DNA from 3 places in the Pseudomonas sp. HLG18 genome. Region 2 is predicted to be linked to each of the others. Evidence: predicted binding sites of a transcription regulator. Region 2 holds the regulator's gene; each other region holds the start of a gene.
What was found. Region 2 encodes FliA, which starts transcription of late flagellar genes. Its sites were predicted from a motif close to CTAAAGTTTNNNNNNNNNNNGCCGNTAA; they were not measured.
Positions count from the first base shown of each region.

Region 1: ACSPX5_RS18730 (methyl-accepting chemotaxis protein) is a predicted target of FliA. The motif match lies at 4,918-4,945, and genes of this name have one in related genera.
Region 3: ACSPX5_RS08585 (methyl-accepting chemotaxis protein) is a predicted target of FliA. The motif match lies at 5,631-5,658, and genes of this name have one in related genera.

Region 1 is NZ_CP195831.1:4,082,420-4,092,351, reverse strand. It holds gene ACSPX5_RS18755 (hypothetical protein) at 1-267, shown strand, start outside; gene ACSPX5_RS18750 (1-acyl-sn-glycerol-3-phosphate acyltransferase) at 317-1,483, opposite strand; gene ACSPX5_RS18745 (CPXCG motif-containing cysteine-rich protein) at 1,623-1,805, shown strand; gene ACSPX5_RS18740 (putative signal transducing protein) at 1,815-2,075, shown strand; gene ACSPX5_RS18735 (SOS response-associated peptidase) at 2,112-2,735, shown strand; gene ACSPX5_RS18730 (methyl-accepting chemotaxis protein) at 2,740-4,881, opposite strand; gene ACSPX5_RS18725 (M48 family metallopeptidase) at 5,146-5,964, shown strand; gene ACSPX5_RS18720 (TMEM165/GDT1 family protein) at 6,010-6,594, opposite strand; yybP-ykoY riboswitch at 6,682-6,806, opposite strand; gene ACSPX5_RS18715 (class I SAM-dependent methyltransferase) at 6,846-7,844, opposite strand; gene ACSPX5_RS18710 (2-hydroxyacid dehydrogenase) at 7,878-8,843, opposite strand; gene ACSPX5_RS18705 (LysE family translocator) at 8,935-9,564, shown strand; gene ACSPX5_RS18700 (AraC family transcriptional regulator) at 9,548-9,932, opposite strand, start outside.
Region 2 is NZ_CP195831.1:620,879-630,810, reverse strand. It holds gene ACSPX5_RS02975 (ParA family protein) at 1-226, opposite strand, end outside; gene motD (flagellar motor protein MotD) at 270-1,160, opposite strand; gene ACSPX5_RS02965 (flagellar motor protein) at 1,173-1,913, opposite strand; gene ACSPX5_RS02960 (protein-glutamate methylesterase/protein-glutamine glutaminase) at 1,913-3,049, opposite strand; gene ACSPX5_RS02955 (chemotaxis protein CheA) at 3,099-5,384, opposite strand; gene ACSPX5_RS02950 (protein phosphatase CheZ) at 5,420-6,208, opposite strand; gene ACSPX5_RS02945 (chemotaxis response regulator CheY) at 6,226-6,597, opposite strand; gene fliA (RNA polymerase sigma factor FliA) at 6,765-7,505, opposite strand; gene fleN (flagellar synthesis regulator FleN) at 7,502-8,332, opposite strand; gene flhF (flagellar biosynthesis protein FlhF) at 8,446-9,786, opposite strand; gene flhA (flagellar biosynthesis protein FlhA) at 9,798-9,932, opposite strand, start outside.
Region 3 is NZ_CP195831.1:1,855,427-1,865,358, reverse strand. It holds gene ACSPX5_RS08610 (LuxE/PaaK family acyltransferase) at 1-128, shown strand, start outside; gene ACSPX5_RS08605 (aldehyde dehydrogenase family protein) at 130-2,580, shown strand; gene ACSPX5_RS08600 (phenylacetate--CoA ligase family protein) at 2,564-3,853, shown strand; gene ACSPX5_RS08595 (GNAT family N-acetyltransferase) at 3,853-4,770, shown strand; gene ACSPX5_RS08590 (hypothetical protein) at 4,809-5,342, opposite strand; gene ACSPX5_RS08585 (methyl-accepting chemotaxis protein) at 5,725-7,716, shown strand; gene ACSPX5_RS08580 (DUF411 domain-containing protein) at 7,874-8,320, shown strand; gene ACSPX5_RS08575 (YqaA family protein) at 8,320-8,754, shown strand; gene ACSPX5_RS08570 (alpha/beta fold hydrolase) at 8,840-9,865, shown strand; gene ACSPX5_RS08565 (D-2-hydroxyacid dehydrogenase family protein) at 9,879-9,932, shown strand, end outside.

The DNA of each region.
Region 1 (9,932 bases), 2.9 Mb from region 2:
TTGATGACGCTGTTTACCGCCCATCCCGCCAAACTGATCAACCTGCTGGCCCTGCTGCTGGCCTTCCCGGGCAGTTGGCTGCTACACGCGACCCGTCGGCGTGAACAACGGGCGATGGCCAGCATCGCGGCCCAGCGTCAGAGTCAGCCCGACCAAGAGCCGGTGCTGGACTGGGCAACCCTGCGCATGAACCGGTTTTTCTATCGTTTCGGTTTTGCCTGTCTGGGGCTGGCGTTGCTGATTTCCTGGATCAGCACCCGCTACTGAACGAAGAACGGCGCCCGAAGGCGCCGTTCTTGTATCCGGCCGAAACCGCTTACAGCGGCAAACCAGCCTTGACCCGGTACTGATTGCGCACCGGCGTCGCATATTGCAGCACCAGATACGGGCGGTGCTCCTCCGGGCAGGCGTCCAGACGGCTTTGCCATTCCTTCTGGGCCTTGGCCAGTTCCTCGGCGCCGAACACGTCGGCAGCCTTTGGCACGTTCAATTGCGGATCGGCATCGGCCCACTGCGCGTACGCCAGGTAATGCACCGGGAACAACCGGTAGCCGCCGAGAATCTGCTTGTCCATCTCGACCGCCAATTGCTTGGTGTCCTCGAACAGCTCGGTGATCGGCGCGGCGAAGTTCACGTGCACCCGGCCCTTGTAGCCGGTGATGCCCTTGGCGATGCTCACGTCATCCTCGCCCGGCGCCTTGCTGTAGGTGCCAGTGGTGGCGCGGATGTACAGCTCGCGGGCCTTGGCCTGGTCGCACGGGTCGTATTCGTAGCTGATCGACACCGGCGTCAGGTTCAGCGACTGGATGACCTCGCCGAACGGCTCGTCCTTGCGGCTCATGTGGAACATCTTGAGAATCGCCGATTCGGTACGGTCGTCGCCGTCCTTCGCGCGGCCTTCGGCCTGGGCGATCCAGATCGAGGCGCAATCGTTGCGGATCGAGTGGTTGATGTAGGCCGACAGCAGTTGATAGGCGGCCATCTTCTCGCGGCGTCCGGTGATCGAACGGTGAACGATAAAGCTCTTGTTCAAACGCATCAGGTCGCTGACGAACGGCTTTTGCAGCAGGTTGTCGCCAATCGCAATGCGCGGGGTCGGCAGGCCGGCGTGGTACACGGCGTAGTTGACGAAGGCCGGGTCCATCACGATGTCGCGGTGGTTGGCGATGAACAGATAGGCGCTGCCGGACTTGAATTGCTCGACACCGGTGTAGGTCACGCCATCGGTGGCGCGCTCGATGGTGTGGTCGACGTAGAACTCGACCTTGTCCTGCAAAGTGGCCACGGAGGTCACGTCGGCGAACTCACGACGCAGCCGATGGGCTATAAGTGGTTTGAGCATCCAGCCGAAGGCACCGGCGAAACGCGGGAAGCGGAAGTGGGTGAGGATATCTAGAAACGCCTTGTCGCCGAGCAGTCTTGCCAGTACCGCAGGTACTTCGCTGTCGTCGTAAGGTCGGATGGCATCGAATTCGCCCATCATGCTCTCTTGTTGGAAACGGCTAGGGTAAGTAAAGGTTTGGATCGAAAACCAACGGGGCACGGTCTGAAAAAGTAGCCAGACAAAAATAGCCCTGCAAATAGACCGGCGATTATACGCACAAGTCACCCGGGAGACCGCGATGCTGGAAAGCGCACTGTATGAATGTCCGTACTGTGGGGAGGAAGTCGAGACGACCGTGGATCTGTCGGCGGGCGATCAGACCTATATCGAAGACTGTCAGGTGTGTTGCCGACCCATTACGTTCGTACTGCAGGTCCATGGAGAGGATTGGTTTCTGGAAGTCTTCAGCGAAAACGAGTGAGGTGCGCCCATGCAGCGAATCTACGAGCCGGAAAACCTGATGGAAGGCGAAATGCTCAAGGGCATGCTCGCCAGCGAAGGCATCGAGGCGCATCTGGTGGGGCGTGATCTGCTCGGCGGCACGGGCGAGTTGCCGATCTTCGGCCTGCTGGGGCTTTCGGTCGAGAACGATCAGGCCGAATACGCCCGCGAGCTGATCAGCGCGTACAATGCCGCGCTGCCGCTGCCCGGCGATGAACCGGAGAGCTTCCCCGGTACGCTGGTCTGTTAGGCTGACGTTCGTTTTTTTCTTGAGTCGTGCTGCCCCATGTGTGGACGTTATGCCCTGTTTCGCTGGAACCGCGACTTCGCGGCGCTGCCAGGTTTTCCCGCTGATCAGCAGGCGCAGTGGAACATTTCCCCCAACGATTCGGTGTTGATGCTGCGCGCCGAACCTGATGGCCAGCGCACCCTGGCCCGTGCCCGCTGGGGCCTGACGCCGCCGTGGCTGACTGATCTGTCGCGTACCCCGGCCCATGCCCGGGCCGAAACCGTTGCCGAACAGCCAATGTTCCGCGAAGCCCTGCGCCTGCGCCGTTGCCTGCTGCCGGCCAACGGGTTTTACGAATGGCGCGGAAATGTGCGCAAGCACCCGTACTGGTTGACGCCGGGGGAAGGTTCTTCGCTGTTTTTTGCGGCGATCTGGGAGGCGTATCCGGTGCAGGAACAGGTGTGGCTGAGCACGGCGGTGATCACTCAGTCGGCGGCCAGTCAGCGCCGGCCGTTGATTCTCGACGAGGCGGGGCAGGCGGCATGGCTCGATCCGGAAACGCCGCTGCACGTCCTGCAAGGCCTGCTCGCCAGCGAACCCGCCGCCTTGCGTGAGCGGGTGCTGGCGAACCTGGTCAATGATCCGAAGCTCAACGGGCCGGAGTGTCTGACTCCGGCCTGATCGGTCAAACCTTGAACTGATTGATCAACCGCCGCTGCTGCTCCGCCAGTTTGGTCAGGTCCGCACTCGCCGAACTCGATTCATCTGCACCACCGGCCACCTCGTTCGCCACCTGACCGATGTTGATCACGTTGCGGTTGATGTCGTCGGCCACTGCGCTCTGTTCCTCGGCGGCGCTGGCGATCTGGGTGTTCATGTCGTTGATCACCGACACCGCCTGGGTGATGGTCTCCAGCGCTTCGGCGGCCTTGGCCGCGTGCTGCACGCTTTCGTCGGTGCGGTTCTGGCTGTCTTCCATGACCCGCACCACATCCCGGGTGCCCTGCTGCAGTTGCTGGATCATGCTCTGGATTTCTTCGGTGGCTTTCTGGGTCTTCTGCGCCAGGTTGCGCACCTCGTCGGCCACCACGGCAAACCCGCGACCCTGTTCACCGGCACGTGCTGCTTCGATGGCGGCGTTGAGGGCCAGCAGGTTGGTCTGCTCGGCGATCCCGCGAATGGCGATGAGGATCGCGTTGATGTTCTCGCTGTCCTTGGCCAGCGTCTGCACCACGTCCACGGCCTTGCCGATTTCCACGGCCAGCACGCCAATCGAGTTGGAGGTGTCACGCACGATCTGCATGCCCTGACTGGCCGCCTGATCGGCATGGCTGGCGGCTTGTGCCGCCTGGGTCGCGTTGCGCGCGACGTCCTGGGCGGTGGCGGTCATTTCCTGCACGGCGGTGGCCACCTGATCGATCTCGGCCATCTGTTTCTGAATGCCGATATTGGTCCGGATCGCGATGTCCGCGGTGTGCTCCGAGGAATCGCTGACGCTCTGTACCGACGCTACCACCTGCGTGATCATCCCCTGCAATTTCGCGAGGAAGGTATTGAAGCCTTTGGCGATGGAGCCGAGTTCGTCGTTGCGATCACTGGTCAGGCGACGGGTCAGGTCGCCCTCGCCCTGGGCAATGTCGTCGAGCATGGTGACCATTTGCTTCAGCGGACGGGCGATGCCGTGGCCCACCAGCCAGATCACCAGCAGGCCGAGGCCGGCAATGATCAGGCCGACCATGGCCATGCCGAAAGTGTCGGATTTGCGCTGGGCGTCGAGGTCGCCTTGCAGCTTTTGCAGATCGGCCATCACCGCGTTCAGTGGCAGTTGCAGCATCAGTGTCCAGCGCGCGTCGGTCTGACCGATGCCGAACGGCAGGTACAACTCGATCCGGCCTTGCTCTTTATTGATGGTGTAAGTCACTTCGCCGCGCTTGAGATTGGCCATGTTGGCAATCTGTTGGGCGTCGAGAATGTCGCTGACCTTCTCGCCGAATTTGCTCGGGTCCTGGGTGTAGGCAACGATCCGGCCGTTGCTGCCGATCAGGGCCATTTGCCCGGCGCCGCTGTAGAGCTTCTGGTTTGCGCCCAGCAGCATTTCCTGGATGAAGTTCACCGACAGGTCGGCGCCGACGATGCCCTGGAAGGTGCCGTTGAGCATGATCGGTTCAATGAAGGAGGCGAGCATGACGATCTTGTCGCCGACCTTGTACGGGGCCGGATCGATCACACAGGATTTCCTGGTTTCTTTCGAGCACAGGTAGTACTCGCTGGCGCGCACGCCGGTGGACAGGACCTTCTGGTCGTCAACGTCCACCAGTTTGTCCAGGCCCAAGGTGCCGTCGTCATTGCGAAACCACCACGGCAGGAAGCGCCCGTTGCCAGGGTCGATGCCGACAACCTGGGTACCGACATAGGCCGCGTCATTGTGATCCAGCGCATTTTTTTCCCAGCCGATGTAAGTGCCGAGAATCTTCGGGTTCTTCTCGACGTTTTCCTTGATCAGGCTGATCAGTTGCTCGCGGCTGACGGTCAGTCGTGGCTGGCCGTCGGTGCCCGGAGTGCCGAGCAGGGCGTTGACGCGCACCAGTCCGCCGGCAATCAGCAGCGGCGCTTCCAGTTCACGCTGGATCTGGCTGACCTGGGTCTGCGCCAGCGAGGTCAGGCGCTGTTCGATGACTTGTTCGAACTGGGCCTGGGTCCGTTGCTGGACCATTTCCTGGGTGCGGGCACCGGAGAACAGCGCATACAGCACCAGCGCGGCGACCACGCTGAGTACGATGGCGCCGGCCAGGGCGGCCACGGAAAACTGGATCGACTTGAACTTCATGGGAGCTCCGCACGCGAGAGGACGTCTGCCGCTGCTGTATCGGCAGCCACTATTGCGCCATGAGGCAAAACGCGTGCAATCAGGGCCGGATGTCGCAAATGGATCAGTGTGCGACGCTGCTGCAGCAGGCTTGCCGAAGAATGTGAATTTTTTCCTGCAGGACTGGCGGGCGTCTTCTGAAAACAGGTGCAACACGTCCGTTGTATCTGGCGTCGATACAATTACCCGCCTAGGATACGCGGCAGGTTTTCAGGGAGCTTTTGAATGAACAAGACATTGGTTGTAAGTGCACTGAGCGCAGCGCTGTTGCTGGCCGGTTGTCAGTCGGTCAACACCACCAGCGGCGGTGCCGTGGGTGTGGAGCGCAAGCAGTACATGTTCAGCATGCTGTCCTCGCAAGAGGTCGACCAGATGTATGCCCAGTCCTATCAGAAGACCGTTGGCGAGGCGTCCAGCAAAGGTGTGCTGGACAAGACCAGCAACGAAGCCAGGCGGGTTCAGGCGATTGCCAACCGCTTGATCGCCCAGGCGCCGAACTTCCGTCCGGATGCGGCGCAATGGCAGTGGGAAGTGAATCTGATCAAGAGTGACGAGCTCAACGCCAACTGCGGTCCTGGCGGCAAGATCATTTTCTACACCGGGCTGATCGACAGCCTGAAACTGACCGACGATGAAATCGCTGCGGTCATGGGCCATGAAATCGCCCACGCCCTGCGCGAGCACGGTCGTGAAGCGATGTCCAAGGCCTATGGCATCGAAATGGCCAAGCAGGGCGCCGGCGCGTTGCTCGGTCTGGGTCAGGACAGCCTGGCGCTGGCCGATACCGTGGCCAACTACGGCATGACACTGCCCAACAGCCGCGCCAATGAGAACGAAGCCGACCTGATCGGCCTGGAATTGGCTGCCCGCGCCGGCTACAACCCGAACGCCGCGATCACCCTGTGGAACAAGATGAGCAAGGCGTCCGAAGGTGCACCGCCGGAGTTCATGAGCACTCACCCGTCCTCCAGCAGTCGCACGGCTGCCTTGCAGGCGGCGATTCCGAAGGTCATGCCGCTCTACGAAAAAGCGCCCAAGTCCTGAAACAAATGACCGCTCCCACACTGAGTATGGGAGCGGTCTGCCGGATCAGACCCAGCCGCTGCTCTGCATCGCCTTGTACACCGCGACGATTGCCAGAATCATGAACGCCGAAGCCGCGAGGCGACGGATCAGGGTCAATGGCAATTTGTCTGCGGCAAAGTTACCCGCCAGAACCACCGGTACGTTGGCAATCAACATGCCGAGCGTGGTGCCGATGATCACCAGCCACAGTTCCGGGTATTGCGCAGCCAGCATCACGGTGGCGATCTGGGTCTTGTCACCGATTTCCGCGAGGAAGAAGGCGATCAGGGTGGTCAGGAACGGCCCGAACTTGCGGGCGGTGCTGGCTTCGTCGTCGTCCATCTTGTCCGGCACCAGCGTCCACAGGGCGGTGGCGGTGAAGCTTGCGGCGAGAATCCAGTGCAGGACAGCATCGGAGAAGAAACTGCCGAACCAGGCACCTACCGCACCGGCTGCCGCGTGGTTGGCCAGGGTCGCAGCGACGATGCCGGCAATGATCGGCCAGGGTTTGCGAAAGCGAGCGGCGAGAATCAGCGCGAGCAGTTGCGTCTTGTCGCCGATTTCGGCCAGGGCAACGATTGCGGTGGGAACGAGTAACGAGTCCAGCATCAGGATTTCCTAAGGGGCGGGTCGACACGGCTATGACACGTACAGCCTTCCCGCCCCGGGTAAGGTGTGCGTGTCATAGGTCTTGTCAAACCCTGCGATCCGTCTGCTGCGGACGCTTGGGTCGCATACGCCATGATCTGAGGATCAAGTATGTTGACGTATGCCGGACGAGCATGGCGCTCGTGGGAGACTACTCCCCTAGGACGGAGCGGATTCTGCCTAGGCAGAATCCATTCGGCAAGTGCTAATTTTCAGCCGCGCTTGGCCCGGTAAATCCGGAAACCATTGCCTTCAGCCTTGATCGCACACACGCCAAGATGTTCTTCGATCAGCGGTTGATACTTCAGGAAGCTGTTCGCCACCAGCCGCAGTTCGCCGCCGTTTTTCAGATGTTTCGCTGCTTTTCGCAGCAAGTTCTCGGTCGCGAAATAGTCGGTGTGAACGCCGACATGGAACGGCGGGTTGCTCAGAATCGCATTCAGGCCCATCGGCGCGGCATCGATGCCGTCACCGGTCAGCACCTCGGCTTCCAGACCGTTGGCCGCCAGGGTCAACCGGCTGCTGGCGGCAGCGAAGGCATCAACGTCGAGCAACGTGACCTGATTGTGCGGGTAACGACGCTTGACCGCCGCACCGAGCACCCCGGCACCGCAACCGAAGTCCAACAGGTGACCGCTCGGCAGTTTGTCCAGGTGTTCCAGCAGCAAGGCACTGCCGCGATCCAGTCGGCCATGGCTGAAGACGCCCGGCAGGCTGATGACTTTCAGCGGTCCCTCGGCCAGTGGCAGCTCATAAGTCTGGGCCAGGCTTTCCAGGGATTTGGCTTCTGGAGCGTTGGCCACCGTCACTTGCCACAGTTGGCAATGGCGTGCGCTGTCGAGTTTGCGCGGCTTGCCGAACGGGTTGAGTTGCTTGGACGCGCCTTCGATGCCGCTGCGCTTTTCCCCGACCAGAAACACCTCACGCCCGGCCAGACGTGAAGCCACGGCATTGAGGACGTAGTCGGTCAAATCCTTGGACTTGGGCAGGAACACCACGGCGCTGTCGAATGCGCGCTCCGGCACATTCACGCCGAAATGGCTGCGACCTTCGAAGCGCGCGTCGAGCGCCGCCTGGTCACCCGCATGCCAGCACCAGCCGAAGGCGTCGGGCAGGCGCCCGAGCAAGTCATCGGCCGGCAGACCGGCCAACAACAGCGAGCCTTGGAATAACTCGACCTGACGAAGCAGTACTTCACTGCGCGGATCCATAACTGCTCCTGTGAAAAAAAGTGCCGCAGTTTATCAACTGACGACCCGCAGCGCCTTACCGCTGTAGAACGCCTGGGTGTTTTCCACCAGTTGGCCGACGATTCGCTGCCGCGCTTCGCGGCTGCCCCAGGCGTTGTGCGGGGTGACGATCAGGCGCGGGATGTCGGCGGCCAGCAGCGGATTGCCCTGGGTTGGCGGTTCGACGCTCAATACATCGGTCGCCGCGCCACCCAGATGACCATTGCGCAGTGCATCGGCCAATGCTTGCTCGTCAATCAGCCCGCCACGGGCGGTGTTGACCACGAAAGCACCCGGTTTCATCGACGCCAGCTCGCGGGCACCGATGAAGTGGCGGGTGTGTTCATTGAGCGGGCAGTGCAGGGTGAGGGCGTCGATCTGCGGCAGCAGTTCCTCCAGCGGCAGACGATCCGGGCGGGCCGGACGCCCCGGAATCTGCCCCAGCAACACACGCATGCCAAAGGCTTCGGCCAGACGCGCAACTGCGCCGCCCAGTTCGCCATGCCCGAGCAGGCCGAGGGTTTTGCCCTCCAGCTCAACGATCGGATAATCCAGCAGACAGAACTGTTTGGCCTCTTGCCAGCGTCCTTCACCGACGGCTTTTTGATAATCGGCCAGCCGCGTGGCGAGGTTGAGCAGCAGCATGATCGTGTGTTGCGCCACCGATGGCGTGCCGTAACCCTGGCAGTTGCACACGGTGATGCCATGGGCGCGGGCGGCGGCCAGATCGACGTTGTTGGTGCCGGTGGCGGTGATCAGGATCAGCTTCAGCTGTGGGTTGGCGGCCATGGCGGCGGCGTCGATCAGGACCTTGTTGCTGATCGCCACGGTCGCCCCTTGCAGGCGTTCGGCAATCTGCGCAGGCAACGTCTGGGCGAACAGTTGCAGATCGCTGAAGCAGTCGCGCAAAGGGCTCAAGTCGAGATCGCCAAGATCCAGCGACGGGTGATCGAGGAATACGGCGCGGTGGGCGTTCGTCATCAACTGTACCTGTTGTGCTTTGAAGGGAAGGCGTAATCTGCCGAGCCTACCAGATGAAACAACGCGTTACGCTTGGCCGAAAGGAGCCCTCATGTACTGGACCGAATTCTTGACCGTTGCCCTGATCCACCTGTTGGCCGTCGCCAGCCCCGGTCCTGATTTCGCCGTGGTGGTGCGCGAAAGCGTGACCCACGGTCGGCGCGCCGGGACCTGGACCGCGCTGGGTGTGGGCACGGCGATTTTCCTGCACGTCGGTTATTCGCTGCTGGGCATCGGCCTGATCGTTTCCCAATCGATCGTGCTGTTCAACGCTTTGAAATGGGCCGCCGCCGCTTACCTGCTGTACATCGGCTACAAGGCCCTGCGCGCGCAACCCGCCAAGACCGTGACTGACGACCTGCACAAAGAGGCCGGCGAACGCACCGCCCGTGGCGCCTTCACTTCAGGCTTCGTGACCAATGGTCTGAACCCGAAAGCCACGCTGTTTTTCCTGTCGCTGTTCACGGTGGTGATCAACCCGCATACGCCACTGGCGGTGCAGGCCGGCTACGGGATTTATCTGGCCGTCGCGACCGCAACCTGGTTCTGCCTGGTGGCAATGCTGTTCAGCCAGCAGCGCGTGCGCGCCGGTTTCGCCCGCATGGGCCACTGGTTCGACCGCACCATGGGCGCCGTGCTGATCGCCATCGGCGTGAAACTCGCGTTCACCGAGATGCATTGATCGAACTGAGCTGATTCAGGGCGTTGAGGTACTCCCGGGGATTGTCCCCGAGCAAACGGCGAAACATTGCGCTGAACGCCCGCGCGCTGCCGTAACCCAGATCCCGCGCCACGCTCTGCACGCTGTCCCCGGCGAGCAGGCGGGGCAGGGCTTCCATCAGGCGCAATTGCTGGCGCCAGGCATTGAAATTCATCTTCAGTTGTTGCTGGAACAGCCGCGCCAGTGTGCGTGAGCTGGCGCCGACCTGCTGCGCCCAGTCTTCCAGGGTGTTGGGATGATCAGGCTCGCGCAGCAGCGCCAGGCAAATGTTTTGCAGGCGCCGGTCGCTGGGCATGGGAATGTGCAGCGGCAGGTTTTCGAGGCCGGCC
Region 2 (9,932 bases):
GGCCAGGCAGGCCTTGCGGCACACTGCCTTTGTGCAGAAACAGGTCGTAGTTGCTGTGTTCCAGGCTGTCGGGGTCGTAACCGAAATAGCTGGTCATCGAGCCGTGCGGGTCGAGATCGACCACGACCACGCGTTTGCCCGCCTCTGCCAGCAAACCGGCTAAAGCGATGGAAGAAGTGGTTTTACCAACACCACCCTTTTGATTGGCGACTGCCCAGACTCTCATTCGGATTGTTCCTCCCGGCCGAGATGCTCGGCCGAGACATGGCTCAGCGTATTAATGCGGGCGACGGAGAATTGACGGCACTCTCGCGTCCCGGCGTCTTGACCGGGGTCGGTGCAGTTTGTGTGCCAGCACGCTTCAACGCGGCGTCCGGTGTTGCATTGGCGGTCCCGGTGCCCGTCAGGCTGCGGCGCACATCAAGATTGCGCGACACCACCAGTACCACGCGACGGTTCTTCGCCCGGCCTTCGGCGGTGGCGTTGTTCGCCACCGGCTGGAATTCGCCGTAACCCACCGAAGCCATGCGGCCAGGGTTGACGCCTTGCATGGCCAGCATGCGCACGATGCTCGCCGAGCGCGCTGACGACAGCTCCCAGTTGGTCGGGTACTGCGCGGTGCGGATCGGCTGGTCGTCGGTGAAGCCTTCGACGTGGATCGGGTTGTCGAACGGTTTGAGGATCGCTGCAACCTTGTCGATGATGTTGAACGCGATATCGCTCGGCATCGCATCGCCACTGCCGAACAACAGGCTGGAGTTGAGTTCGATCTCGACCCACAGCTCGTTGCCGCGCACGGTCATCTGGTTGCTCGCGATCAGGTCGCCGAACGCAGCGCTGATATCGTCGGCGATGCTTTTCAACGGATCGCTGGCCCCCGCGATACCGGCATCGACCTGCTCGCTGTCCTTGACCAGCGGCTTGGCCGGGGTCATGGTCTTGGGGCGTTCTTCACCGATCGGGATCGGCTTGAGCGAGCGGTCGGAGTCGGTGAATACCCCGATCAGTGCTTCGGAGATGACCTTGTACTTGCCTTCGTTGATCGACGAGATGGAGTACATCACCACGAAAAAGGCAAAGAGCAAGGTGATGAAGTCGGCATAGGAAACCAGCCAACGTTCATGGTTTACGTGCTCTTCATGCTGGCGACGACGTGCCATGAGGTTAGTCCCTTAATCCATGAAGCCCTGGAGCTTCAACTCGATGGAGCGTGGGTTTTCACCTTCAGCGATCGACAAAATACCTTCCAGCAACATTTCGCGATAACGCGACTGCCGCAACGCGATTGACTTGAGCTTGGCGGCGACCGGCAACAGGATCAGGTTGGCGCTGGCCACACCGTAGATCGTGGCGACGAATGCCACAGCGATGCCGTTGCCCAGTTGTGACGGATCGGCCAGGTTGCCCATCACGTGGATAAGGCCCATCACCGCACCGATGATACCGATGGTCGGCGCGTAGCCCCCCATGCTTTCAAAGACCTTGGCGGCCTCGATATCACGGGCTTCCTGGGTGTAGAAATCCACTTCGAGGATGCTGCGGATCGCTTCCGGCTCGGCGCCATCGACCAGCAGTTGCAGGCCTTTGCGCGAGTAGGCATCAGGCTCGGCATCCGCCACGCCTTCCAGGCCGAGCAGGCCTTCCTTGCGCGCCGTGAGGCTCCAGTTGACCACCCGATCGATGCCGCCGGCCAGATCCACACGCGGCGGGAAAAAGATCCAGGCCAGAATCTGCATGGCACGCTTGAACGCGCTCATCGGCGATTGCAGCAAGGCGGCACCGATGGTCCCGCCGAGCACGATCAGCGCTGCCGGGCCGTTGGCCAGTGCGCCCAGGTGACCGCCTTCAAGGAAATTGCCGCCGATGATCGCGACAAACGCCATGATGATCCCGATAAGGCTCAGAACATCCATCAGATACACGCCTCGACGATGTGCTTGCCGATATCGTCCAGACCGTATACCGCATCCGCGAGGTCAGCTTTGACGATCGCCATCGGCATGCCGTAGATCACGCAACTGGCTTCATCCTGAGCCCAGACGGTGCTGCCGCCCTGCTTGAGCAGACGGGCGCCTTCGCGACCGTCGGCGCCCATGCCGGTCAGCACGACCGCCAGAACTTTGTCGCTGTAGGATTTCGCTGCGGAACCGAAAGTGATGTCCACGCAAGGCTTGTAGTTCAGACGCTCGTCGCCCGGCAGGATTTTCACCGCGCCACGGCCGTCGATCATCATCTGCTTGCCACCCGGAGCCAGCAGCGCCAGGCCCGGACGCAGGATGTCGCCATCCTCGGCTTCCTTGACGCTGATGCGGCACAGCTTGTCCAGACGCTCGGCAAAGGCCTTGGTGAAGGCTGCCGGCATGTGCTGGATCAACACGATCGGTGCCGGGAAGTTGGCCGGCAACTGGGTCAGAACCCGCTGCAGTGCGACCGGGCCGCCGGTCGATGTACCAATCGCCACGAGCTTGTAGTTTTTGCGTTTCGGGGCTGGCGACGAAGCGCTGGCCGCTGGCGCGCGAGTCGGTGCAAGCGCAGGTGCCGGACGGGCCGGTGCGCTGCTGTGACTGCTGAAGCTCGACGGCGCGGGAGCCGCCGGTGCGGGCGTCGGTGCAGCGGCAGGCGTCGGCGCACTGTAGGCACTGAAACGACGGTTGCTGCGTGAGATGCTGTGAACCTTCTCGCACAGCAGTTGCTTGACCTTCTCCGGATTGCGGGAGATGTCTTCGAAATTCTTCGGCAGGAAATCCACCGCGCCGGCGTCCAGCGCATCCAGGGTGACCCGGGCGCCTTCGTGCGTCAGCGAGGAGAACATCAACACCGGCGTCGGGCAGCGCTGCATGATGTGCCGCACGGCCGTGATGCCATCCATCATCGGCATCTCGTAGTCCATGGTGATCACGTCCGGCTTGAGGGCCAGGGCCTGATCGATCGCCTCTTTACCGTTGGTTGCCGTACCGACAACCTGGATGCTCGGATCCGCTGAAAGAATTTCCGAGACGCGGCGGCGGAAAAAACCCGAATCGTCCACCACCAGGACTTTGACTGCCATAAACACTCCATTAGGTGCGGCGGGACGTCGTCGCCCCGCCGCCCCGGATTCAAATACGCCGTGCGGCGTAACGCTTGAGCATGCTTGGAACATCGAGAATCAGCGCAATGCGGCCGTCACCGGTGATGGTGGCGCCGGACATGCCCGGGGTTCCCTGCAGCATTTTGCCCAATGGCTTGATGACCACTTCTTCCTGACCGACCAGTTGATCGACGACGAAGCCGATCCGCTGGGTGCCCACCGAAAGGATCACCACATGGCCTTCGCGCTGCTCTTCGTGAGCTGCGGAGCTGACCAGCCAGCGCTTGAGGTAGAACAATGGCAGCGCCTTGTCCCGCACGATCACCACTTCCTGGCCGTCCACGACGTTGGTGGTCGACAGGTCGAGGTGGAAGATTTCGTTGACGTTCACCAGCGGGAACGCGAACGCCTGGTTGCCGAGCATCACCATCAGGGTCGGCATGATCGCCAGCGTCAGCGGTACCTTGATGACGATTTTCGAGCCCGCGCCCTTGGTCGAGTAGATGTTGATCGAACCGTTGAGCTGGGAAATCTTGGTCTTCACCACGTCCATGCCCACACCGCGGCCAGACACGTCGGAGATCTCGGTCTTGGTCGAGAAGCCCGGGGCGAAGATCAGGTTGTAGCACTCGGTGTCGCTCAGGCGATCGGCGGCATCCTTGTCCATCACGCCGCGTTTCACGGCGATGGCGCGCAGGACATTCGGGTCCATGCCTTTGCCGTCGTCGGAGATCGACAGCAGGATGTGGTCGCCTTCCTGTTCAGCGGCCAGGATCACCTTGCCGCCACGGGCCTTGCCCGAGGCTTCGCGTTCTTCCGGCGACTCGATGCCGTGGTCGACCGCGTTGCGCACCAAGTGGACCAGCGGGTCAGCCAGTGCCTCGACGAGGTTCTTGTCGAGGTCGGTCTCTTCGCCCACCAGTTCCAGGTTGATCTCTTTCTTGAGCTGACGCGCGAGGTCGCGAACCAGACGCGGGAAGCGGCCGAAGACTTTCTTGATCGGCTGCATCCGGGTCTTCATGACAGCGGTCTGCAAGTCGGCAGTGACCACGTCGAGGTTCGACACGGCCTTCTGCATCGACTCGTCGCCGCTGTTCAGGCCCAGGCGCACCAGACGGTTACGCACCAGCACCAGCTCGCCGACCATGTTCATGATTTCGTCGAGACGAGCGGTGTCCACGCGAACGGTGGTCTCGGCTTCGCTCGCCGGTTTTTCCGGTGGCGGTGTCGCCGGAGCACGGGCCGGAGCCGGTGCAGCAGCGGCAGCCGGTTTGGCCGGTTCGGCTTTCGGCTCAGGCGCTTTTGCGGCAGGTTTCGCCGCAGCGGCCGGGGTCTTGGCGGCAGGCGCTGCAACAGCCGAAGCATTGCCGGCTGTCACGACGGCACCGGTGGCGACGTCAGTGAACTTGCCTTTGCCATGCAGATCGTCGAGCAGCGATTCGAACTCGTGGTCAGTGATCAGATCGCTACCGGCCGCCGCCGCTGCCGGAGCAGCATTCGCATTCGCAGGAACGGAAGCAATCGCCGACTCCAGCGCATCGACAGCAAAATTGCCCTTGCCGTGCAACTGATCGAGCAAGGCTTCGAATTCGTCGTCGGTGATGTCCGAGCTGTCGCCCGCCGCCGGAGCAGCAGGTGCAGCAGCGGCCGGAGCCACGGCGTCGGCCGCGAACTGGCCTTTGCCATGCAACTGGTCGAGCAGCGACTCGAACTCGGCGTCGGTGATTTCATCGCTGGCCGCTTCATCGGAAGCAGGCGCAGCGGTAGCCGCCGGGGCTTCGGCTTCGGCCTTGACGGCGTTCAGCGAGTCCAGCAACTGTTCAAATTCGTTATCGGTGATGTCGCTGGAGTCCCCGGCCTCGTTCTCAACGACCAGTTCTTCGATCATCTCGGCAACGGGCGAAGCCGGGGCTTCATCCGCCGATTGCGGTTCGGCCAGGCGCGCCAGGGCGGCCAGCAGTTGCGGGGTGGCGGCGGTGATCGGACTGCGATCGCGGACTTCGCTGAACATGCTGTTCACCGCGTCCAGCGCTTCGAGCACCACGTCCATCAGTTCTGCATCGACGCGTCGCTCACCCTTGCGCAGGATGTCGAACACGTTTTCGGCGATGTGACAGCACTCCACCAGCTCGTTGAGCTGAAGGAAGCCGGCGCCCCCTTTTACAGTGTGGAAACCGCGAAAAATTGCGTTGAGCAGATCTGCGTCATCCGGGCGGCTTTCCAGCTCGACCAGTTGTTCGGACAGTTGCTCAAGAATCTCGCCGGCCTCAACCAGGAAATCCTGAAGGATCTCTTCATCGGCGCCGAAGCTCATTAATGGGGTGCTCCTACAGGTCTAAAAACCTAAACTCAAAATCCAAGGCTGGATAGCAAATCGTCCACATCGTCCTGACCGGACACAACGTCTTCTCGTTTATCGGCATGAATCTGCGGACCTTCACCCTGCGAGAGATGTTTTTGTGGATCTTTTTCAGCAAGCATCGCCGCACGGTCATGTTCGATGCCCGCAAAGCGGTCCACCTGGCTGGCCATGAGCACGAGCTTGAGCAGGTTGCTTTCGACTTCGGTGACCAACTGGGTCACGCGCTTGATCACTTGACCTGTGAGGTCCTGGTAATCCTGGGCCAGCAGAATGTCGTTGAGGTTGCTCGACACCGCGCGATTGTCCGCGCTGCTGCGTGACAGAAAACCGTCGACCCGGCGCGCCAGTTCGCGGAACTCTTCAGCCCCGACCTCACGACGCATGAAGCGGCCCCAGTCAGCACTCAACGCCTGGGCTTCGTCAGCCAGACCATTGACCACAGGGGTCGCGCTTTCCACCAGATCCATGGTGCGGTTGGCCGCGGCTTCGGTCAGCTTGACCACATAGCCCAGACGCTCGGTCGCATCAGTGATCTGCGACACTTCCTCGGCCTGCGGCATGTGCGGATCGATCTGGAAGTTGACGATCGCACTGTGCAGTTCACGCGTGAGCTTGCCCACTTCCTGGTACAGGCCACGGTCACGGGTCTGATTGAGCTCATGGATCAGTTGCACAGCGTCGCCGAACCTGCCCTTTTCAAGGCTTTCGACCAGTTCGACCGCGTGTTTTTTCAGGGTCGACTCAAAGTCGCCCTGTGAAGATTCTTTATGCTCCATAGCTCCCCCGCGCGTCATCAGCCGATGCGTTCGAAAATCTTCTCGATTTTTTCTTTCAGCGCCTGAGCCGTGAAAGGTTTGACCACGTAGCCGTTAACGCCGGCCTGGGCCGCTTCGATGATCTGCTCGCGCTTGGCTTCAGCGGTCACCATCAGCACTGGCAGGTGCTTGAGTTTTTCGTCGGCGCGCACGTGACGCAGCAGGTCGATACCGGTCATGCCGGGCATGTTCCAGTCGGTCACCAGAAAGTCGATGCTGCCGCTGTTGAGCACCGGAATGGCGGTGGTGCCATCGTCGGCTTCAACGGTGTTGGTGAACCCGAGGTCACGCAACAGGTTCTTGATGATCCGCCGCATCGTTGAGAAGTCATCAACGATGAGGATTTTCATGTCTTTGTTCAATTCGACCTCCAAGCAGTCTTAAACGCGCCCAGCACCTGGACGCGCCATTTCAATCAATCCGGCAAAGCACTCGACGACTGTCTGGAGCACAACAGAGCAAGACCGGTGCCGTTCACCACCGCACCAGCCTCGTTCGCAGTGTCCCCACACTGCCTTCAGCGCGCTCGCCACTCTCCCAAACGCCCCCGCAAACGGGCCGCGCACTGGCTGTGTAACTGGCTGACCCGCGATTCACTGACGCCAAGGACTTCACCGATTTCCTTGAGGTTCAGTTCTTCGTCGTAGTACAGCGCCAACACCAGTCGCTCACGCTCCGGCAAATTGGCAATCGCGTCCGCCAGCGCCGCCTGGAAGCGCTCGTCTTCCAGGTCACGCGACGGCTCAAGATGAGCACTGGCGCCATCCTCGTGCAGCCCTTCATGTTCGCCGTCCTGCAACAGGTCGTCGAAACTGAACAGTCGGCTGCCCAGGGTGTCATTCAAAATCCCGTAGTAATCGTCGAGACTCAATTGGAGTTCGGCCGCAACCTCGTGATCTTTAGCGTCACGTCCGGTTTTAGCTTCAATCGAGCGAATCGCATCGCTGACCATTCGGGTGTTGCGGTGAACCGAGCGCGGCGCCCAGTCCCCCTTGCGCACTTCATCGAGCATCGCGCCACGGATCCGGATGCCCGCGTACGTTTCGAAACTGGCGCCCTTGCTGGCGTCGTATTTGGTCGAGACTTCGAGCAGGCCGATCATCCCGGCCTGAATCAGGTCCTCGACCTGCACACTGGCCGGCAATCGCGCCAGCAAGTGGTAGGCAATGCGTTTGACCAGCGGCGCGTAACGCTCGATCAGCTCGTACTGCGCGTCACGCGCCGACTTCTTGTAAAGATTCATACCGCTGGCGGTCATAGCACAGGTCCTGCCGTTTGCTGCACGAGGCGCTCGACGAAAAATTCGAGGTGGCCGCGCGGGTTGGCGGGCAGCGGCCAGGTATCGACCTTTTGCGCGATCGCCTTGAATGCCAGTGCGCACTTGGAACGCGGGAAGGCTTCATAGACCGCACGCTGCTTCTGCACCGCCTTGCGCACGCTCTCGTCGTAAGGCACCGCACCGACGTATTGTAAGGCGACGTCGAGGAAGCGATCCGTGACCTTGGTCAACTTGGCGAACAGATTGCGACCTTCCTGCGGGCTCTGGGCCATGTTGGCCAGGACGCGGAAGCGGTTCATGCCGTAATCGCGGTTGAGCAGCTTGATCAGCGCGTAGGCGTCGGTGATCGAGGTCGGCTCGTCGCAGACCACCAGCAACACTTCCTGGGCTGCGCGAACAAAACTGACTACCGAGTCACCAATACCCGCAGCGGTGTCGATCACCAGCACGTCGAGATTGTCGCCGATGTCGCTGAACGCCTGAATCAGACCGGCATGCTGGGCCGGGCTCAGGTGAACCATGCTCTGGGTGCCGGACGCGGCCGGCACGATGCGGATCCCGCCGGGGCCTTGCAACAGCACGTCGCGCAGCTCGCAGCGGCCCTCGATCACATCGGCCAGGGTACGTTTGGGGGTGAGGCCCAGCAGAACGTCGACGTTCGCCAGCCCCAGGTCGGCGTCCAGCAGCATGACCCGACGGCCAAGCTCTGCCAGCGCCAGGGACAAGTTCACTGACACGTTAGTCTTGCCGACGCCACCTTTGCCGCCGGTCACCGCGATCACCTGTACGGGATGCATGCTGCCCATGTTATTTCTTTACCTTGTCTTGCATAGACGGAGGCCACATTACTGGCTGCGCGTTCACAACCGGAACAATGCATGGCAGACCATCGATGTAGGTACAAAAACGGTTCATTACCTCAGCCAACCTGCTTGGTCGGACTGTGGTAGATATCAGCGAACATGTCAGCCATGGCTTCTTCGCTGGGTTCTTCCTGCATTTGCACGCTGACGGCGCGGCTGACCAATTGATGACGGCGCGGCAGATGCAGATCATCCGGAATCCGCGGGCCGTCGGTCAGGTAGGCGACCGGCAGTTCATGACTGATCGCCAGGCTCAGCACTTCGCCAAGGCTGGCCGTCTCATCCAGTTTAGTCAGGATGCACCCGGCCAGCCCGCAACGCTTGTAACTGTGATAAGCGGCGGTTAGAACCTGTTTCTGGCTGGTGGTTGCCAGCACCAGATAATTTTTCGACCGAATGCCACGACCGGCCAGGCTTTCCAGCTGCATGCGCAGGGCCGGATCGCTGGCTTGCAGGCCGGCGGTATCGATCAGCACCACGCGCTTGCGCAGCAGTGGATCCAGCGCCTGCACCAGGGACTGGCCCGGATCGACGTGGGTCACCGACACATTGAGGATCCGGCCCAGGGTTTTCAACTGTTCCTGAGCACCAATGCGGAAACTGTCCATGCTCACCAGCGCGATGTTCTGCGCGCCGTACTTGAGCACGTAGCGGGCAGCGAGTTTGGCCAGAGTAGTGGTCTTGCCCATGCCGGCCGGGCCGACCATGGCAATGATCCCGCCCTCTTCCAGCGGCTCGACTTCCGGTACGGCAATCATTCGTGCCAGATGCGCCAGCAGCATGCGCCAGGCCTGACGAGGTTCGTCGATCTCGGTGATCATCGACAGCAGATCACGGGACAACGGGCCCGACAGACCGATGCGCTGCAGACGACGATACAGATTCGCCTGAGCCGGGCGGCTGCCTTGCAGCTGATTCCAGGCCAGGGTGCCGAGCTGTACTTCCATCAGCTCGCGCAGGCTGTTGAGTTCGAAACGCATCGAATCCAGCGCACGCGGATCGACACCAGCGGCCGCCGGCGCAGGTGCCGGGGCTGGACGGGCCGGAGCGGCATACGTCGGTTCTGTCAGAGGCTCGGCTGCGGTCAGCGGCAGGCCGGCGGTCAATGGCAGTCCGGCGAACAGCTGGCGATTGGTGTTGCCGTCGGCTTCGCCACGCAGGCTCAGTTCGGCCTGGGCGGTGACGATACGCGACTGGGTCTTGCGCAGCTCGTCCTCGAGTTCCATGTTCGGAACACGCGGGGCCAGCGCCGACAGTTTGTAATCCAGCGCCGCCGTCAGCTCGACACCGCCGGCAATGCGGCGGTTGCCAATGATGGCGGCATCAGCGCCCAGCTCATCACGAACCAGCTTCATGGCCTGACGCATATCGGCGGCGAAAAAACGCTTAACTTGCATAAACCACTACCTCAGCCGTTGGGCCCTACTGTCGCAACGATGGTCACTTGCTTGTTGTCCGGAATTTCCTGGTAGGCCAGCACATGCAGTCCAGGAACTGCCAGGCGGCCGAAGCGCGAGAGCATCGCGCGAACCGGGCCTGCTAC
Region 3 (9,932 bases), 1.2 Mb from region 2:
CCCTGCATCCGGGCACCAGCTGTAGCTGCGGTCTGGCCACCGACTGGTTCGAACTGCATGGCCGCGCCGCGACCACGGCCGGCAGAAGCTGCGCCATGGCCGCCTCTGAATTGCTGGGGAAGCACTGACATGTACCTGATCAACGGACAGCTCCACACCGACTGCACCTTCGACGCCGCACTGCAACAGCTTGACCTGGATTTGCCACAACGGTTGGCCAAGACGCTGGACACGGCGATCGTCCTTGACGCAGCGGCCACCTTTGCCGCACGCCTGCAGAACCCGGACCTGGCATTGCCCCTCGACGCTGAACAACGCCAGTCGCTGATCGAGTTCTGCCAACCGGATGCGCTGCGGCAAAAGCTTTTGCGCGAACTCGGCGAACAACCGGGCAGCCTGCGCCGCTTCGATTATCGTCAGCCGCGCTTCGAGCGCTGGAGCCCGCTGGGCCTGGTGGTTCACATCACCCCCGGCAATGCGCCGCTGCTGGCGTTCTGCGCCGTGATCGAAAGCCTGCTGGCCGGCAACGTCAACTGGTTGCGCCCCAGCAGCAGCGATCAGGGCCTGACGGCGCGATTGCTCCACGCTTTGACGCAGTGTGATGCGACCGGCCAGATCGCGGGGCATGTCGCGGTCGTTCCGGCAACCACCGCCCGGATCGGCCAACTCTGCCAACGCGCAAACGGCGTCTCGGCGTGGGGAGGCGAATCGGCGCTGCAAGCGATCCGCCAGCAACTGGCACCCGGATGTCGCTGGATCGATTGGGGCCACCGTATCAGCTTCATTTACCTGACACCGGCAGCGGTCACGCCGGCGGCCCTGGACGCCGTGGCCGATGAAGTCTGTCGCCTTGACCAGCAGGCCTGCTCCAGCCCGCAATGGCTGCTGGTGGACAGTGACGACGAAAGCACCCTGCGTTCCATCGGCGAAGGCCTGGCCGAGGCGTTCGAACGCCGCGCCCGGCACTGGCCGGCCCTGTTGCCTTCTGTTCAGGAAGCCTCGGAAATCACCACCCGCACGGCGATGGCACGCCTGGCTTACAGCTTTGCCGGGGCCACCGGTCATGTCTGGCAGACCCCGGACTGGCGGGTCATCTGGACCCACGACCCGCAACTTGGCCCCTCCCCCCTGTTTCGTAGCCTGTTGCTCAAACCACTGCCACGCACGCAGCTCACGGACACACTGTTGCCTTGGCGAAACGTGCTGCAAAGCGCCGGTCTGATCTGCACTGAACACGACATCGCCGAGCTGGCCCAGACGCTGATTGCCGCAGGCGTCACACGAGTCACCCCGGTACACGCGATTCACGACGGCTACGAAGGCGAACCCCACGATGGCGTTTATGCCTTGCAACGCTTGAGCCGACGCGTGTCGGTCAGCCTGCCGGGCACCACGCTGGCAACCCGCGCCACGCTCGACCCTGTGCCGACGTTTCCCGGCGTGACCGACTTGCCGATCATGAGCAAAGACGTCTTTGTCACCCGCCCGATCCACCCGGCGGCCCGGTTGTACTTCCGTTCCGGCGGCAGCAGCGGCACTCCTGCGCTGTCCGGCTACAGCTACCGGGATTTCGATCGGCAGATGCGCGCGAGCGCCGACGGCTTGTTCGCGGCCGGTCTCGACCCGAACCGGGACCGGGTGATGAACCTGTTCTTCAGCGGCGGGCTGTACGGTGGCTTCTTCAGTTTTTCCAAGGTGCTGGAACTGCTGGGTGCCACACACCTGCCGATGGGCGCACCGGCCGATGACGACTATCGCGACATCGCGCAGTTGATCATCGATCAGCGCGTCACCGTACTGGTTGGCATGCCCAGTACTCTGCATCGTTTGTTTCTCAACGAGCAGGCACGGCTGCGTGACTATGGCGGGATCGAAAAGGTATTTCTCGGTGGCGAACACCCTGGCGAACAAAGCCTTGCGCTGATGCGCGACTGTGGCGTCAGGCTCATCCGTTCGGCCGTTTACGGCAGTGTCGATGCCGGGCCGCTCGGCCACGCCTGCCCGGCCACCGGCGATGGCGTGTTCCATTTGATGAGTGATATCCAGCATCTGGAAATTGTCGAATTCGACGCCGATCGACCAGTGACCGGTAGTGAAACCGGACGCCTGGTATTCACCTCCATCGAACGGGAGGGTCAGGATGTCCAGCGCTACGACGTCGGTGACAGCGGCCGCTGGATACCCGGCAATTGTGACTGCGGCCTGCCCACTCCGCGCTTCGAACTGTTGCAGCGGCACGGCAGACTCGTGCGCATCGGTACGGACTTCATCTGCCTGTCGCAACTGGCAAAGCATCTGCAGAGCGATTTTCAGTTGATCCTCGAACATGCTCCGGACGGCCTGGAACGCATGCGGTTTCGCAGCCCACGGCAACCCGATGATGTTCAGCATCGCCTGTCGGGCTATCCGACGCTGGCCACGCTCATCCAGACAGGCCTGCTGACGGTGGAGGTGGAAGTCTGCGGCAGCACCGAATTCACCCGCAACAAACACAGCGGCAAGACGCCGCTGCTGATCGACAATCGGGGCATTGGTCCCGGCGCAAACAGGCAAGGAGCCAATGATGAACACACGATTTGAACTGGAAGAACTGGTGACGTTTGCGCGACAGCATTCAGACTTTTATGCACGCCATTTTGCCGGGCTTCCCCGGCAGATCCCATCGCTGGAAAAACTGCCGGTGATTGACCCCGTTCAATACTGGAAAGGCAGTCATGACCTCGACCAATGGCCTGTCCTGACCGCGCCGCTGAATGACGCGCTGATCTTCAAAACGGGAGGAAGCACCAGTGCCGGGAAGTTTTCACTGTTCCGGCGCGAGGAGTGGCGAACACTGGTGACGGACTTCGGTCGCAGCCTCGACGCGCAGTTGAGCACCGGGGACCGGGTCGCCAACCTGTTTTTTGTCGGGGATCTGTATGCCAGTTTTATCTTCACTCACGATGCGCTGACGCATATGGAAATCGAGGTCGTCGAGTTTCCGTTCACCGGCCATGTCGCCTCGGGCGCCCTGGCCGATGCGATTGCCCGGCACCGGATCAACGTGCTGGCAGGTGTGCCCGCCCATCTGCTGACCTTCGCAGCCTGGCTCGAGCACCAAGGTCAAGTCCTCGAAGGCGTCACCACCCTGCTCTACGCCGGCGAAAGCCTGTTTGACGCACAGTTGCAACGACTCAAGCAGGTGCTTCCCAATGCCCGTGCAGCCTCTATCGGCTACGCCAGCGTGGACGCCGGGTTCATCGGAGCCAGCCATCGTGACTGCGACCTGGGAGAACATCGGGTCCCCGAACGCCACGCTGTGCTGGAAATTCTCGATGAGCAGACCGGCGAAGTGATCGAGGAATGCGACCGTGTCGGACGCCTGGTGATAACCAACCTGACGCGCCGGTTGATGCCTTTGATCCGCTACCCGGTCGGCGACCGGGCCTGCTGGCGAGAGCCGAGCGGGACATCCCGGCGCAAGTTCGCGCTGATGGGTCGTTGCGCCGACAGCCAGCGAATACGGGTGGGTATTCTGACCCTGCTGCCGCAGGCGATCGGCGAGACCGTGCGGCGGGTCACCGGGAGCGATGATTGGCAACTGGTGATCGAGCAGGATGAGGCGATGGATATCCTGCGCCTGCACTGGGCACCGAACGCCATGACTCCGGCAATGGCTGAAACCGACCTGACGCTGCACCGTGCATTGATCGAAGACTATCCGTTGATCGAGCAACTGAGCGCCGATCACTTGCTGGCGTTGCGGGTTCGCTGCTGCACGGTTCAGGAACTGGTACGTCATCCACGCTCCGGTAAACGTCAGCGCGTGCTGGACCGGCGCGACTATAACGCCTCTGGCAAGGAGCGTTGCTGATGGAATCGATTACGCTGCGAGGTTACCGCGCCAGTGACGCCGCCGCCGTGAGTCGTCTGTTCAGAAAGATCTATGGCGATTATTACGCCCAGCCGCATGTCTATCTGCCCCGCATGATCAGTCAGAACCATGCCGACGGCCACTGGCACTCGTTGGTGGCGGTGACGAACGATCAGGTGGCGGGACATGCCACGTTGATTCTCGACCAGGGATCGACCGTCGCCGAACTGGCGCTGAGCGTGGTCGATGAACAGTTCCGTGGTCGGAACGTCGCTACGCGCCTGAGCCGACATTTGCTGATCCATGCGCAGGCGCTCGGTTATCAGGGGGTCACGATCAAGCAGATGACCCATCACCCCTACACGCAGAAAATGGCCACCAGTCTTGGTTTTCACAACACCGGTCTCCTGCCCGATCATGCTCCGTCGCCCTTTGGCGCGGCCGGGACGGAATCGCTCGTTTTGGGTTACGCCCCCGTCGATGGCTATCGGCGCCCGCTGCCGGCGTTGACCTGGCCGCAGGAATGCCGTGAGTTCATGCAGCAGATGTGCGAAGTGTTCGGAACGCGGTTGAACGTTTCGCCCTGGATCGGCGCGCCGGCGCAGCTGAAACAACAATGGGGGCGTTATGACGGAGTCTTCAGTGAAGTCGACGACAGTTTGCTCAAGCAATTGCAGCAACTGCCCGCCCATTGGCTGATATCGATCAGGCTCAGGCTCGCACAGGGTTTCGACAATGCCTGGCGCCGGCTTTCGGCGATCGGGTTCGTGTTCACCGGAATGGCGCCCGATGGCCGGGGTGAGGGATGGCTGGCGCTGTTTCATCGCGGATTCCAACCCAGGCCCCTGACCCTGCATTGCCCACAGATGCAGCGCTTGCATGACGACATGCAGCACCGGCAACTGACCGCTCCATAAAATGAAAAGGCCCGCTCCGTTCCCGGGCGGGCCTTTTTTCATGCCTTGGCTTTGACACCTTGATCGGTTGGAGGCTTGCGCTCCCCGCCCTGACCGTAAGTCTTCAGGTTCTGCAGCACATAGATGGCTTTCTTGTACTCGGGGATCAACGTATTCGCGTACTTGTTACCCTTGAGATTGTTGTTCTGGATGGTTTCCAGCTGCGTCGCGAAATACTCCAGCGCATTGAACTTGGCGTCCGGATCCTTCTGTACGCCGAAGCGATCAAACTTGTCGCCGGCGTTGAGCAACGTCATGGACGTGATCTCGGAAATCAGGCCCCGGCTACGCAACATTGCACTCAGGCTGCCCAACTGCTTGGCTGAAACACTGGTGGGATCGAAACCCTTGATGTTCTTGTGCAGCCCCTGCTTGTCCATCTCCGCCGTATTGATCGCGGTGGGGTCGTTACCGACCAGCGCCAGCATCTGCTTGACCTTCAGGCTTTGAGAAACCGGTTTGCTTGAACTTGCGGTATCTCGAACCAGCAAACCCGCCTTGGGTTGCCAGGCGCCGGTATAACCAACGGTCATGAGCGTGCTCCTTGCGAAAAGAACATGAAAAATATCCTTGTGGAACGTCTTGAATTGCCCGGAGTATCGGCCGGCAAACGAATGCCACCAACCCATTTTTCACTTTTTTACAATTTATGTACATTTCCGATACAAATGAATGCAAGCCCCAGATTTACTGATCCGAAGCCCTTTTCACGGCTTCAATAAAATCGACTTTTTACTCTAACAAACGGGCTGGTTAGTTTGAATGTGTCGAGCCTGTTACTGGCCGATCAACGTTCCGGGATTCTTTTAGTACGCCAGTACCTAAAGCTTCCTCGCGTCGCGACGATATGTAAGGGATACCCCTACTGTTTTGCTCCCATCCCCTAATAAGAACGTTGCTCAAGGACCGGTCTCCATGCCCGCATTCCGTACCATTCAGGCTCGCTATACGTTGTTTCTGGTTCTGTTCATCCTGCTGTTGTCGGTCCTGACCGTGGTGGGCATCAGCCAACTGGTCGCCCCCAAACTGCGCCATACCGAAGAGCAAGTCGTGCTCAACCGCATCGCCGAGGTGGCCCAGCAGATCCAGGGTGAACTGAACAAGGTTCAGTCGCAGCAACGCAGCATCACCCAGACCATTCCACTGCTCGACAGCGCCGCCATCGATACCGTGCTGCCGGGGCTGGTGGATCAGTACGGCGAATTGAAGGTGTTCGGCGGTGGTATCTGGCCGTTGCCAGGTCAGCGTGAGGCGGGACGCAACAAGTTCAGTACCTTCTGGCACCGTGACAGCTCCGGCAAGCTCGCCGTGAACACCTTCTGGAACAGCGACGCGGCCCCCAACTACTACGACCAGAGCTGGTACAAGGGCGGCATGCAGACCCCGCGCGGGCAATGCGCCTGGGCCGCTGCCTATAAAGATGATGCGAGCGCCGAGCCGCGCACCAACTGCGCCATGGCCATCCAGAAAAACGGCAGCGCCTGGGGCGTATCGACCATCGATGTGACCCTGGGCTTCTTCAACGACCTGGTGGCGCGCAAGGAAAAAGACCTCAACGCCGAAATGCTGATCGTCGAGGCCGACGGCAAGATCATCAGCAACAGCTCGCGTATCAGCGGCCCGATCGTGTTGAAGAACATCAGCGAACTGGCCGCCGGTTCTACCTTCGCCAGCCAGGTCAAGGCTGGCCTGCAGAATCGCGATCAGGCGCAGCGTGTCGAATTCGACAACAACGGTGAAGCCAGCACCTTCTTCATGCGCCCGATCGAAGGCACACCGTGGTTCCTCGCCACTGCACTGCCGACCAAAATGCTCACCGCGCAACGTGACGACGTACTCAGCAGCCTCAGCCTGCTGCAGATTCCGCTGGTGATCCTGCTGGTGCTGCTGCAGGTCTACGCCATTCGCCAACTGGTTTCGCGCATGAAAGCGCTCAAGGCCAACATCGATTCGCTGTCCAGCGGCGATGCCGACCTGACCCGCCGCATCACCATCCGTGCCGAAGACGAACTCGGTGCCATTGGCCATTCGGTCAACACCTTCATCGCCTATCTGCAAAACATGATCGGCGAGGTCACCCAGGCTACCGGCGCCATGGCTTCGAGCCTCGACAACCTGCAGCGCACCTCGGCACACACCAGCCAGATCCTGCTGCGCCATGCCTCGGAAACCGACCAGACCGTTACCGCTATCAACGAGATGAGCTCCACTGCCGAAAGCGTCGCGCAAAACGCTGCCGAAACCGCGGCGTTTACCCAACGGGCCAACGAAAATGCCGACCGCTCTCGGGTCGTGGTGGGCGAAGCCACCAGCAGCGTCGTCGCGCTGATCGATGAAGTGGCCAGTGCGACGCACAAAGTCGAAAACATGCAGCAGGACGCCCAGCGCATTACCGAGATTCTGGGGGTGATCGGTGCGATCGCCGGGCAGACCAACCTGCTGGCGCTCAACGCCGCCATCGAGGCTGCCCGCGCCGGCGAACAGGGGCGCGGTTTCGCCGTGGTCGCCGATGAGGTACGTGCCCTCGCTGCCCGGACCCAGGCCAGTACCTCGGAAATCAACGAAATGCTGACCCGCCTGACCCAGGGCGTAAGTTCCTCGGTCAGCGCCATGGAAAACACCCAGGCCAGTTGCCAGTCCGCTGCCGACGCCACCGCCCGGGTCACCAGCGGGCTCGACGACATGGCCGGCTCCGTCAGCCATATCAACAGCCTCAGTGCCCAGATCGCCACGGCCGCCGAACAGCAAAGCGCCGTCACCGAAGAAATCAATCGCAGCATGGTGCAGATCCGCCACATGGTGGATGAGCTGGTGCAAAGCGGCCAGGCCAGTGAAACCAATACCCGCCAGCTCCTAGAGGCCAACGGTCGGGTGAGCGCAATCATGGGCCGGTTCAAGGTCAGCTGACGGATTTGTCATCTCGCACTCAGGAGGCTGTCAGCTTTGATCTACGATCATGCTGACAGCCTGCCTTGTATCAACTGGAAACACTCCGTTGATGCCGGGTCGGAAAAACCGGTCAAAATGCGTTCTTTTTGACCGTCACCCGAGTCGAGAACCCTGCATGAAAAACCCTCTGCGTCTGGCCGCCCTGAGCGCCCTGCTCCTTTCCTCCCTGGCGCAAGCCGCCGACCTCATCCCGATCGAAGTCCATCGCGACGCCAACTGCGGTTGCTGCAAGAAGTGGATCAGCCACCTGGAGGCGAATGGCTTCAAGGTCGAGGATCACGTCGAGGCGGACATGAGCTCCTTCAAGCAACAACACGGCGTACCGCCACGCCTGGCCTCGTGCCATACGGCGATCATCAACGGCAAATTCGTCGAAGGCCATGTGCCCGCCGAACAGGTGCTGGCGCTGAGCAAGCGTGACGACCTGCTGGGCGTAGCCGCACCGGGCATGCCGATGGGCTCGCCGGGCATGGAAATGGACGGCATGAGCGATGCCTATCAGGTGATCGGCCTCAAGAAGGACGGTGCCGATGTGGTGGTGGCGGATTACCCGGCCCATTGATGACGGCGGGTTATCTCGGGCTGTTCCTGGCCGCGTTTGGCGCGGCGACGCTGCTGCCGCTGCAATCGGAAGCCGTGCTGGTCGGGCTGCTGGTCAGCGATCGTTACTGGCTGTGGGGGCTGTTGGCTGTGGCGACACTGGGCAATGTCCTCGGTTCGCTGGTCAACTGGTGGCTGGGGCGCGGGCTGGAACGGTTTCAGGACCGCCGCTGGTTTCCGGTCGGCCCGAAGCACATGGCCCGCGCCCGTGTTCACTATCAGCGTTATGGTCACTGGTCGCTGCTGCTCAGCTGGCTGCCGGTCATCGGCGATCCCCTGACGCTGATCGCCGGGGTCATGCGCGAACCCCTCGGGCGTTTTCTGCTGATCGTCACCCTCGCCAAAGGCGCTCGCTACGGGGTGCTGGCGATGCTCACCCTCGGCTGGCTCGGTTGAACGTTCTGCGGTGGACGTTGCCTGTGTTTAACGTCGCCCTAATCCGGCCGTTCCAGCATCGGCCGATTTCCTGTGGAGTTGTCCCATGTCTGTGTCGCTGACCCGCTGGCTGCCCGGCCTGTTGCTGACCGCTGCCCTGCCCCTGCTTGCTCATGCCGAAGGCCCGCAGTACGGCCCGCAATTGCAAGGTTTCGAGTATCCCTACACCCTCAAGCACTTTGCCTTTCAGTCCCAGGGCCAGTCTCTGCAGATGGGTTACATGGACGTCGCCGCCCACGGCAAGGCCAACGGGCGCACCGTGGTGCTGATGCACGGCAAGAATTTTTGCGGCGCGACCTGGGACAGTTCGATCAAGGCCCTGAGCGAGGCCGGTTACCGGGTGGTCGCTCCGGACCAGATCGGTTTCTGCACTTCCAGCAAACCCGAACATTATCAATACAGCTTCCAGCAACTGGCGGCCAATACCCAGCAAATGCTCAAGGCGCTGGGCATTCAGAAAGCCACCCTGCTCGGCCACTCCACCGGCGGCATGCTCGCCACCCGATACGCCCTGCAATACCCGGATCAGGTCGAGCAACTGGCGCTGGTCAACCCGATCGGCCTGGAGGACTGGAAAGCCCTCGGCGTGCCGTGGCGCAGCGTCGATCAGTGGTATCAGCGCGAACTGAAAGTCACCGCCCAGGGTATTCGCGACTACGAGCGCAGCACTTATTACGACGGTCGCTGGAAGCCGGAATTCGACCGCTGGGTGGACATGCTCGCCGGCCTGAGCAACGGGCCGGGCAAGACTCAGGTCGCATGGAACTCGGCGCTGATCTACGACATGATCTTTACCCAGCCCGTGTACTACGAGTTCAAGGATCTGAAGATGCCGACCCTGTTGCTGATCGGCACGTCTGACACAACGGCCATCGGCAAGGACATCGCACCGCCCGAAGTGAAGGCGAAAATCGGTCACTACGAGGTGCTGGGCAAGCAGGTGGCGAAGCTGATCCCGCAATCCACACTGGTGGAATTCCCCGGCCTGGGCCACGCGCCGCAAATGGAAGAACCGACGCAGTTCCACCAGGCGCTGCTCGACTGGCTGAACAAAACCAATCCCGTTCGTTGAGGAGTCAAGGCTGATGGCGGTGCAGATTGCAGTAATCGATGACTGGCAGGACGTGGCGCGGGACGTG